DNA from 3 places in the Kitasatospora sp. NBC_00458 genome. Region 1 is predicted to be linked to each of the others. Evidence: riboswitches for the same ligand, from Rfam matches in the RefSeq annotation. Region 1 holds a riboswitch; each other region holds the start of a gene.
What was found. Region 1 has a riboswitch for cyclic di-AMP ahead of OG550_RS22245 (LysM peptidoglycan-binding domain-containing protein). Riboswitches for the same ligand answer to the same signal wherever they lie in the genome.
Positions count from the first base shown of each region.

Region 2: it holds a riboswitch for cyclic di-AMP, as region 1 does, so the genes downstream of both, OG550_RS20580 (M23 family metallopeptidase) here and OG550_RS22245 (LysM peptidoglycan-binding domain-containing protein) in region 1, are expected to answer to the same signal.
Region 3: it holds a riboswitch for cyclic di-AMP, as region 1 does, so the genes downstream of both, OG550_RS30055 (glycoside hydrolase family 16 protein) here and OG550_RS22245 (LysM peptidoglycan-binding domain-containing protein) in region 1, are expected to answer to the same signal.

Region 1 covers NZ_CP107904.1:5,336,421-5,339,658, forward strand. Annotated here, with positions in the region: gene OG550_RS22235 (SDR family NAD(P)-dependent oxidoreductase) at 1-58, opposite strand, end outside; gene OG550_RS22240 (cytochrome P450 family protein) at 216-1,514, shown strand; cyclic di-AMP (ydaO/yuaA leader) riboswitch at 1,745-1,892, shown strand; gene OG550_RS22245 (LysM peptidoglycan-binding domain-containing protein) at 1,894-2,865, shown strand; gene eno (phosphopyruvate hydratase) at 3,200-3,238, shown strand, end outside.
Region 2 covers NZ_CP107904.1:4,939,957-4,943,194, reverse strand. Annotated here, with positions in the region: gene OG550_RS20585 (hypothetical protein) at 1-817, shown strand, start outside; gene OG550_RS20580 (M23 family metallopeptidase) at 952-1,818, opposite strand; cyclic di-AMP (ydaO/yuaA leader) riboswitch at 1,831-1,989, opposite strand; gene OG550_RS20575 (YiaA/YiaB family inner membrane protein) at 2,234-2,524, shown strand; gene OG550_RS20570 (alpha/beta fold hydrolase) at 2,706-3,238, shown strand, end outside.
Region 3 covers NZ_CP107904.1:7,365,441-7,368,678, forward strand. Annotated here, with positions in the region: gene OG550_RS30045 (alpha/beta hydrolase) at 1-690, shown strand, start outside; gene OG550_RS30050 (phenolic acid decarboxylase) at 752-1,081, opposite strand; cyclic di-AMP (ydaO/yuaA leader) riboswitch at 1,636-1,704, shown strand; gene OG550_RS30055 (glycoside hydrolase family 16 protein) at 1,728-2,969, shown strand; gene OG550_RS30060 (hypothetical protein) at 3,133-3,238, opposite strand, start outside.

The DNA.
Region 1 (3,238 bases):
CGGCCCCCGACCCGCCGTTGAGTACTGCGATCACGACGACCGAACCGGTGACCCGCATGGTGTTGCTCCTCCCTGTGGGCGGCTCCGCACCGGCGCCCACGGACATCTTGCGGAGGATCGTAGGCACGTCCTGACCCCCCGCAACAGGGAATACCCCTCAGGTGACCAGGCTCACGCCTCCCGGGTCCGGAGTACACCCGGGATACCGTCCTCCCATGCCAGTTCAGCCCGCCTCCGACCGCCCTCCGCTCTTCACCTGGGAGTTCGCCGCCGACCCGTACCCGGCGTACGCCTGGCTCCGGGAGCACGAGCCGGTGCACCGCACCACCCTGCCGAGCGGGGTGGAGGCGTGGCTGGTGACGCGGTACGCGGACGCCCGGCAGGCGCTGGCGGACGGCCGGCTCTCGAAGAACCCGGTGCACCACAGCGGGCAGGCGCACCGCACCGGCCGGGTGGGCATCCCGGGGGAGCGCCAGGCCGACCTGATGACGCACCTGCTGAACATCGACCCGCCGGACCACACCCGGCTGCGCCGCCTGGTGTCGAAGGCGTTCACGCCGCGCCGGGTGGCGGCCTTCGAGCCCCGGGTGCAGCAGCTGACCGACCGGCTGATCGACGGCTTCGCGCAGCGCGGGAGCGCCGACCTCATCCACGAGTTCGCCTTCCCGCTCCCCATCTACGCGATCTGCGACATGCTCGGGGTGCCGCCGGAGGACCAGGACGACTTCCGGGACTGGGCCGGGATGATGATCCGGCACGGCGGTGGTCAGCGCGGTGGCGTGGGGCGCGCGGTGAAGAGGATGCGCGCGTACCTGGCGGAGCTGATCCACCGCAAGCGGGCGGACCCCGGGGACGACCTGATCTCCGGGCTGATCCGGGCCAGCGACCACGGTGAGCACCTCACCGAGAACGAGGCCGCGGCGATGGCCTTCATCCTGCTCTTCGCCGGGTTCGAGACGACCGTCAACCTGATCGGCAACGGCACCTACGCGCTGCTGCGCAACCAGGGGCAGCGGGCGCTGCTCCAGGATTCGATCGCCCGGGGCGAGAGCGGTCTGCTGGAGACCGGGATCGAGGAACTCCTCCGCTACGACGGGCCGGTGGAGCTGGCGACCTGGCGGTTCGCGACCAGCCCACTGACCATCGGCGGAGTGGAGATCCCGGTCGGTGACCCGGTGCTGGTGGTGCTCGCGGCGGCGGACCGCGATCCGGCGCGGTTCGCCGACGAGAACACCCTCGACCTGGCGCGCGCGGACAACCCGCACCTGGGCTTCGGGCACGGCATCCACTACTGCATCGGCGCCCCGCTGGCCCGGTTGGAGGGGAGGGCCGCGCTGGCCACCCTGCTCACCCGGCTGCCCGATCTGCGGCTCGCGGGCAGTCCCGGGGACCTGCGGTGGCGCGGTGGTCTGATCATGCGTGGACTTCGTGAACTTCCGGTGGAATTCACCCCGGAGAAAGCGCCCACGGAGGCTCCTACCGGACCTTCCGCCGACACTCCGGCTGTCGGCTGACCCGGCCCGCGACACGCTGACGGCGGGTCTCCGGCGCGCCTCTGTGCGTGGGTTGAACCACCATCAACCCGGACATAGCGCCTCTGTTGGTGGGCAATCGATCGCCTGACGTGATTTCCGTGTGATACCGACGATATGAGCTTGTGATTGCTCCGCGGATCTGTCTACTCTCCCTGGAGTTCGCAGCTGCGAGCCCCGAGCACGGAACGCCGAGTCCTGCCCGCCGTGCCCCGGGAAACCGACCAGACCCTGGGCAGGGGCGGGGGAACCAGGTTTGTTGCCGTCCCCACGGCTTGGGGTGAAGCCGCCTCGTGCGGCCGGGCCACCTCCCGGTCCGAACCCGACAGCTCACCTCGCAGGCGTGCGGAGAGGGACCTTCATGCTGTTCGTTGGAAACGGCCGTCACCGTCGTCGCACCCAGACCGAGAAGGCCATCGCCGTAGCCGGTGTCGCCGGCGTCGGCCTGGCGATGCCGATCCTCAGCGCCACCGGCGCCTCCGCCGCCCCGGTCTCCACCTGGGACGCCGTCGCCCAGTGCGAGGCGGGCGGCAACTGGAGCATCAACACCGGCAACGGCTTCTACGGCGGCCTGCAGTTCACCTCCAGCACCTGGAAGGCGTTCGGCGGCACCGCGTACGCGCCGCAGGCCAACCAGGCCTCCAAGGCGCAGCAGATCTCGGTGGCGGAGAAGGTCCTCGCCTCGCAGGGCCCGGGCGCCTGGCCGGTCTGCTCCAAGAAGGCCGGTCTGAGCAAGGGCGGCGCCCCGGCGTCGGTCGACACCTCGGCGGACTCCTCGGCGGACGCCAAGCCGGCGGCCCAGCAGCCGACGGCGCCGAAGCACGCCTCGCCGAAGCCCGAGACGCCGAAGCCCGCCCAGCAGCCGCAGCAGGCCCCGAAGCACGCCGCCCCCAAGCCGCAGGCCCAGCCGCAGCAGCAGGCCCCGAAGCCGCAGGCCGAGCAGTACGTGCAGCAGCGCGCCGAGCAGGCCCAGCCGCAGGTGCAGCAGAACGCGCAGGCCCCGTCGTTCGCCGGCAAGGCCGGCTGGGACGCCGACGCGAAGGTGTTCTGGTACCAGAACAACGGCGCCTGGTACTGGACCAGCCACCAGAGCGTCTACCAGCAGTACGCCGCCCCGGCCGCCGCCCAGAGTGCCCCGGCCGCCCAGAGCGCTCCGGCCGCCCAGCAGCGCGCCGGCCACGGCTACACCGTCCAGGCCGGTGACACGCTCGCCGGCATCGCCGCCGGCCAGGGCGTCTCCGGCGGCTGGCAGGCGCTGTACGACGGCAACCGCGGCACGGTCGGCGGCGACCCGGACCTGATCGTCCCCGGCCAGGTGCTGACCCTCGGCTGATGCCGGTCCGCTCCGTCCGGCCCGCACGGTCCGTCCGGCCCGCTCCGTCCGTTCGGGCCGGGCCGGTTCGACCGGGCCGGGCCGTCCGGTCGACGGACCGGCGGCAGGGGGGCGGGGCCGGCCGGTCTCGTCCCCCTTCGTCCGGATCCGGCCCCTCCCCGTGGGTCAACCAGGTGAACTACCGGTGGGTAGCAGTGCCACACGCTGAGACGGGACCGAGGCCGACGTGGCCCGGAGAGCCCGTGCGGTTAGGCTCTGGTCGTAACGACTCCGCAATCGTCCGGCCGACAGCACCCCACCGTCAGCCGAACCGTCTTCCGCTAGGAGATGCCTCGTGCCGTCCATCGATGTCGTCGTAGCCCGTGAGATCCTC
Region 2 (3,238 bases), 400 kb from region 1:
GGGGCAGGACCCGCTGGCGTACGGAGCCGCGGTGCGGCTGCTGATCGACCACCAGCGGGCCGCGAAGCGGCTGAACGCCAAGCGGCAGGAGCGGCTGCACGCGGAGGCCGAATGGCAGGGCGAGCTGGCGGCCGGGCTGCTGCGCCGGGCCGACCTGGTGACCTGGCCGCGGCTGTACGCGCTGCTGCTGCGTGCGGCCGGGGTGGACACCGCCGACGAGGCGGCGGTGCGGTCCTGGCTGGAGGCGTTCGGCGGGCTGGCGGAGGAGGAGCGGCTGGCGGCGTTCGCGGCGCTGGAGGAGGACGGCACGCTGGACCCGGTGGAGGACGGGGGCTGGGGCGGCGGGACCAGGGAGCTGGCGGTCGGGATGGCCACGGACGGTGCGCGGCGGCTGCTGGAGCAGGGGCTGATGGAGCGCAGCTACCGGAACCTGGCGGCGCTGAACGCGCTGGGCCGGCCGATGCCGGCGGAGCTGTCCGGGGACTACGGGGCGTTCGAGGAGGCCGCGGTCGTGGCGGCGCTGGAGCTGGCCGGGGAGTGGACGGTGCCGGGGCTGCCGCGGCTGCTGGTGGAGGAGTTCCCGGAGCTGGCGCCGGAGCCGGGGCAGGCGGAGATCGACGCGTACCTGGCGGGGCTGCCGGAGGAGCCGTCGGACGAAGCGTGGGACGGGTCCTCGGACGAAGCGTGGGACGAGCGGCAGTGGGACGACGAGCGGCAGTGGGGCGATCCGGCGCCGGAGGACGCGGCGGAGGACGCGCCGGCGGACGCGGCGGGGGTTTCGCCGCAGGAGCCGGCGGCGGGGCGGCCCGGGGCGTGACGGGTGCGCGGGAGCCCCGGTCCGGTCCTCGGTGGACCGGGCCGGGGCTCCTCGGCGTCGTGCACTGCCCGGCGCCCGCCGCCGGGGGCGGCGGCGGGGACCGGAGGGCGGTCAGCGGGTGACCGGAGGGGTGGTCAGGGGGTGACGCCGCGCTGCTCGAACCAGCTCTCCGGGTCCACCGGGGCGCCGCCGCCGGGACGGACCTCGACGTGCAGGTGCGGGCCGGTGACGTTGCCGGTGGCGCCGACCTTGCCGATCTGCTGGCCGGGGACGACCTTGCCGGAGCCCTTGATGATCGAGGAGAGGTGGCAGTACCAGATCTCGGTGCCGTCGGGCAGGGTCTCGACGATCCGGTAGCCGTAGGAGCCGGCCCAGCCGGCCGAGGTGATGGTGCCCTGGCCGACGGCGTAGACGGCGGTGCCGGTGTCGGCGGCGAAGTCCAGGCCGGTGTGCAGGTGGGCCCAGTAGCGGGCGCTCTGGCCGTAGTGGGCGGAGAGCCGGTAGTCGCGCACCGGGAGGTTGATGGCGGCGAGCTTGGCCTTCTCGGCCTCCTCGGCGACGCGCTTGGCCTGCGCCTGCTGGGCGACCTGGGCGGCGCGCTTGGCCTCGGCCTCCTGGGCGGCCTGCACCCGGGCGGTCTCCTCGGCGGCGGTGCGCTGGCTGTCGGCCTGCTGCTGGATCCGGGCGGCGAGGGCGAGGCCGGGGTCGGCGGAGAGGGCGACCGGGGCCTCGTCCGGCGTCTCGACGGCGGGCGCGGCGGCCGGGGTCGCGGAGGCGAAGCCGGTGGCGCCCAGGGTGGCGGCGACGGCGGTGACGCCGAGCAGCGGAGCGGTTCCGCGGGTCTGACGGGGCATCCGGTGCCGGTTGGTCTCGGCGACCGGGGCGGTCTCGTCGGCCGGGCCGCCGTACGGGCCCTGGTGGGCCGCGGGGCGGGGGTGGTCGAGCAGCTGGGTGCCGGCAGAGGGGCCGGACGGGTGTGCCGGGGTGTGCGTCGACGCCACGGAGGCGCGCTCCTTTCCTTCCTTCGCGCCTACCGGGTTAGCTGACGGGTTCGGAGCAGGAAGGTCTCCTACGGCTGGGCCTGGGCCCGGCCGATTCACCCCAAGGAACGTGGTTCCCCGGCTCCCTGGCCTGCCCGTGGGCCGACCGGCGGGATTAAGCGACGGCGCACGGTGCCGTCTGGGTACGGCGTTGGGGACCGCGCTGCGTTATCAAACGTTAATCCGAGAGGCCCCCGATTCCAAGCCATCCGTTGAGGACGACAGGATACGGCCGGGCACCACGCGGCCCGATGGGCGTTTTAGGACGATTGACGACAACTGACACTACCGAACGTGATAGGACGTCAACGAACGGCCCCCCATCTGAGTACTCCTACTCATGTGCGGCCGGCGCCGGCGCGGCCATCCTGGCGCCATGAGCGCACCGATGCAGTCCCGCACCACGGCCGCGTACTACGTCCAGGCCGTGCTGTCCTTCGCCGTCTCCGCCGTCGCCCTCGCCGTCGGGATCGCCTACCTCCCGGTCGGGGCCTGGACCCGGGCCTTCCTCGGCCTCGGCCTGCTCTACACCGTCACCTCCGCGTTCACGCTGGCCAAGGTGATCCGGGACCGCCAGGAGTCCACCGACCTGGTCACCCGGGTCGACCAGGCCCGACTGGACAAGCTGCTGGCCGAGCACGACCCGTTCAAGGTGGAGGGAGTCTGAGGCGGGTCCGCCGCCGGGACCGCCCGGGGGATCCCATCGGGCCGGCCGCCTCGGACCGCCGTCGACAGCTGTCGATAGCTTGACGGCTAAGGCTATTAGCCTTAGCTTTATGGCTATCGGCACACGCCGACGACCCGAACCCGCGCGGCACCCCGCCCGCGGCGGACCGAGGAGGCCCACCATGACCGGCACCGCCCCCGCCACCCGCCACCTCGACCTTCCCGGCGGCCGGATCGCGTTCGACGACTCCGGCCACGGCGAGGGCGCCCCCGTCCTCCTGCTCCCCGGGATGCTCGACAGCCGGGCCGCGTACCGGCACCTGCGGCCGCTGCTGACCGCCGCCGGCCGCCGGGTGGTCACCATGGACCTGCGCGGCTTCGGCGAGTCCTCGATCGCCTGGGACGACTACTCGCCCGCCGCGATCGCCCGCGACGCGATCGCCCTGCTCGACCACCTCGGCATCGACCGGGCCGTCCTGGCCGGCAGCTCGTACACCGGCGCCTCGGTGGTGAAGGTCGCCGGGGACGCCCCCGGGAGGGTCGCCGGCATCGTCCTGCTGGACGCCTTCGTGGAGAACCCGCCGCCGAACGCCCTCCAGCGCGCGGTGGTCGGCGCGATGGGCGCCCTGCTGGTCCACTCGCCGGCCTTCTGGGGCCTGTACCAGCGGAGGTTCGCCTACCCGACGGTCAAGCCCGCCGACCACGACGCCTACGT
Region 3 (3,238 bases), 2.0 Mb from region 1:
GCACTGGTCGTCAGCACCGGCTTCCCCGGCATCGCCAAGAACCTGGTGACCCGGCTGAACTACCCGGGCGCGGCGCTCAAGCTGCTCCAGGAGGGCCGGATGCAGCCGACCGTGCTGGTGCTGGTCCGCCCCTCGCCCGCACTGCCGCAGGACACCGAGTGCGAGGACATCCCGGGCGGCGCCCAGTCCGAGACGTACTTCACCAAGGACGTGCCCTCGGCGATCCAGGCGACCTACCGGGTCTCCGCCGACCCGCGGGCGTGGGCGTTCATGGGCAACTCGACCGGCGGCTACTGCGCGCTCAAGCTGGCCATGCGCCACCCGGAGGTCTACCCGACCGCCGTCTCGCTCTCCGGCTACTACCAGGCCGCGGAGGACCCGACCACCGGGGACCTCTTCAAGGGCAGCGAGCAGCGGCGCAACGAGGCGGACCTGATGTGGCGCCTCAAGAACCTCCCGCAGCCCGGGGTCGCCGTCCTGCTGGCCGGCACCAAGGAGGGCGACGGCAACTACCGGCGCGAGACGGAGGCGTTCGTGGCCGCCGTGCGCAGCCCGATGAAGGTCTCCTACAGCATGCTGGAGACCGGCGGCCACAACTTCGAGACCTGGAGCAAGCTGCTCCCGTCCTCGCTGGAGTGGATCTCCCAGCGCCTGGTGGTGCCGGGCCGGTCGTCCGACCAGCCGGTCTGACCGGTCCCGGCCGGCACCTCGGGGGACCGGCCCGCACCTCGGGGGACCGGCCCGACGGGCCTCAGGCCACGGACTGCAGCGTGCCGGTGTGCAGCTCGCCGACCCGGCCGCCCTCGCCCTCGTACGTCCAGAACGCGCGGACCGTCATCCGGCCGAGGTCCATGACGTGGCTGACGGTGATGCCGCTCTGCTCGGTCCAGCTGACGAAGTACACCTGCGGCCCGACCTCGGCGACGTGCAGGGCGACGTCCTCCCACTGACCGGCCGACTCGCCGAGGCCCTCCCAGCGCAGCCGCTTGCCGTCGGCCGAGTAGGCGTTGCGGAAGGCCGCGCCGTTGTCGACCTGGAACAGGAAGGTGCGGCCGGCGAAGCCGGGCAGGGGGGCGGTCATGGTGGGGCTGGTCCTCGTCTCTCATGCGGTACTCGGTGTGTCCGGACGGTTCCGGCACGGGTTGGATCTCCAACCTATCCGACTGCCCCGTCTTTCGCGGCGTACTCGGGCATCGGGCGACAGCCTGCGGACCGGTGCCCGCGCCGGACCCGCGGCGGCCCCACCCGGTCCGGCCCCACCCGGCTCCCCGTTCCGCCGGGCGCACCGGGCTCCCGGGCCCGCCGGACCCTCCGGGCCGCGCGAACGGGGCCCCGCCGGGGCCGGAACCCGCCCCGGCGGGGGTGCGGGCCGGAGCGGCCGCGCCAACTGATCAACTCCGCAGGCACGTTGATCATCCGCGCGGCCCGGCCTGTGACCTGCGCGACAACCGCCCGTACGGAGTTGTCCGGCCCCCGACGGCCTGCCTAGCCTGCAGGGGCGTCCGCTGTCAGCGGACTCCCGCCGTCGGGACGCCGAGTCCTGTCCACCCGCCGGCCGGCACCCGAGCACCACAGCGGACGGGAGCGGGGGACCCAAGGTCAGTGCCCCGGTCCGTGCGCCCCCGCGCCCCGGACCGAGGCTAGGGGTGAAGCCGCTCCACAGGCGGCCGGGCAACCTCAGCCCGAACCCGACAGCTCACCTCGCAGGCGTCGCAGAGGACCAAGCCATGCCCACTGCCCCGCAGCAGCAGCCTGCCCGGCGCCACGCGCCCCGCCACGCCCGCCCCTCCCACCGGGGCCGCACCGCCGCCCTGGCCGTCACCGGAGCGCTCGCCGTCACCGGCGCCGGCCTGCTCGGCGTCCCGGCCCTCACCGGTGCCCAGGCCGCCACCGCGCCCGCCGCGGCCGCGCCCACCGTCACCCAGGACGGCCTCACCCCGGCCGCGATGGTCGCCGGCAAGGCCTCGGCCGCGTCGCTGAGCGTCCACTCCTCGGCCTGCTTCACGGCCAAGACCGTCGGGGTCGGCATCCGTGACGCGGCCGGCCGCAACCTCGACTTCCCCGGCAGCGCGAGCAACGCGCAGATCTGCCCGAGCGGCCTGTCGATCACCACCGGCTCGCGCACCCTGGCGGCCGGCACCTACACCCAGTTCGGCTTCTGGCAGGACCTCGGCGGCGCCTGGCACAACCTGCCCTCCCGCCAGCTCGTGGTCTCCTCCGCCGTCACCCCGACGCCGACCCCCACCCCGACGCCGACCACGCCGCCCGCCACCGGCGCCCCCGTCGCGGGCAAGAAGCTGACCTGGTCGGACGAGTTCAGCGGCCCCGTCGCCTACGGTTCCCGCTGGACCGGCGACCGCAGCAGCGCCTACCACTACGGCAACCACAACCCGGACGACAACAAGCTCGACTGGCTGAACAAGAACAACGTCACCGTCTCGGGCGGCGCCGCCACCTTCACCGCCAAGCCGGGCGCCAACAAGCTGGAGAACGGCAAGCAGTCCTGGGACACCGGACTGCTCACCACCGAGTACTCCAGCGAGGGCTTCCAGGTGAAGACCGGCGACTACGCCGAGACCCGGGTCAAGCTCCCCGCCGGCACCGGCGCCTGGCCGGCGCTCTGGACCTGGAAGAACGGCAACGGGGAGATCGACACCTTCGAGTACCACCCCGACAACCCGAACCTGCTGGAGCTGACCAACCACGTCAAGCCCGGCCACCTGTACTACACGGACGCCAAGGCGATCTCGAAGGACGGCTGGGTCACCATCGGCACCCACTACGGCGCCACGTCCGTGGACTGGTACGTCAACGGGGTCAAGGTCTTCTCGGACGGCAAGGGCGTCGGCACCGACTGGTCCGCGTACCTGATCCTCAACCTGTCCCTGAGCGCGGGGCAGTACCACCCCGCGCCCCAGGGCACTGCGCCGATCACCTTCGCCGCGGACTACGTCCGGGTCTACCGCTAGGTCGTACCCGCGAGGACGTGCCCGCGAGGACGTGCCCGCGAGGACGTGCCCGCGAGGACGCCGACCCGGCGGACGGCACTTTGCAAAGTGACACTTTGCAAAGCCGTCCGGACGGGAACCCGGCGTCCGTGGAGACCGCCCGCCCCGGCCGGGGCGGGCGGTCTCAGGCGGTCTGCACGACCTGGATCGTGAACGGCTGCCGGTTGTTGGCCTCGTTGCGGTCGTCGTCGCTGCGCACCGCGACGTAGCCGCCGGACAGCTCGCCGAGG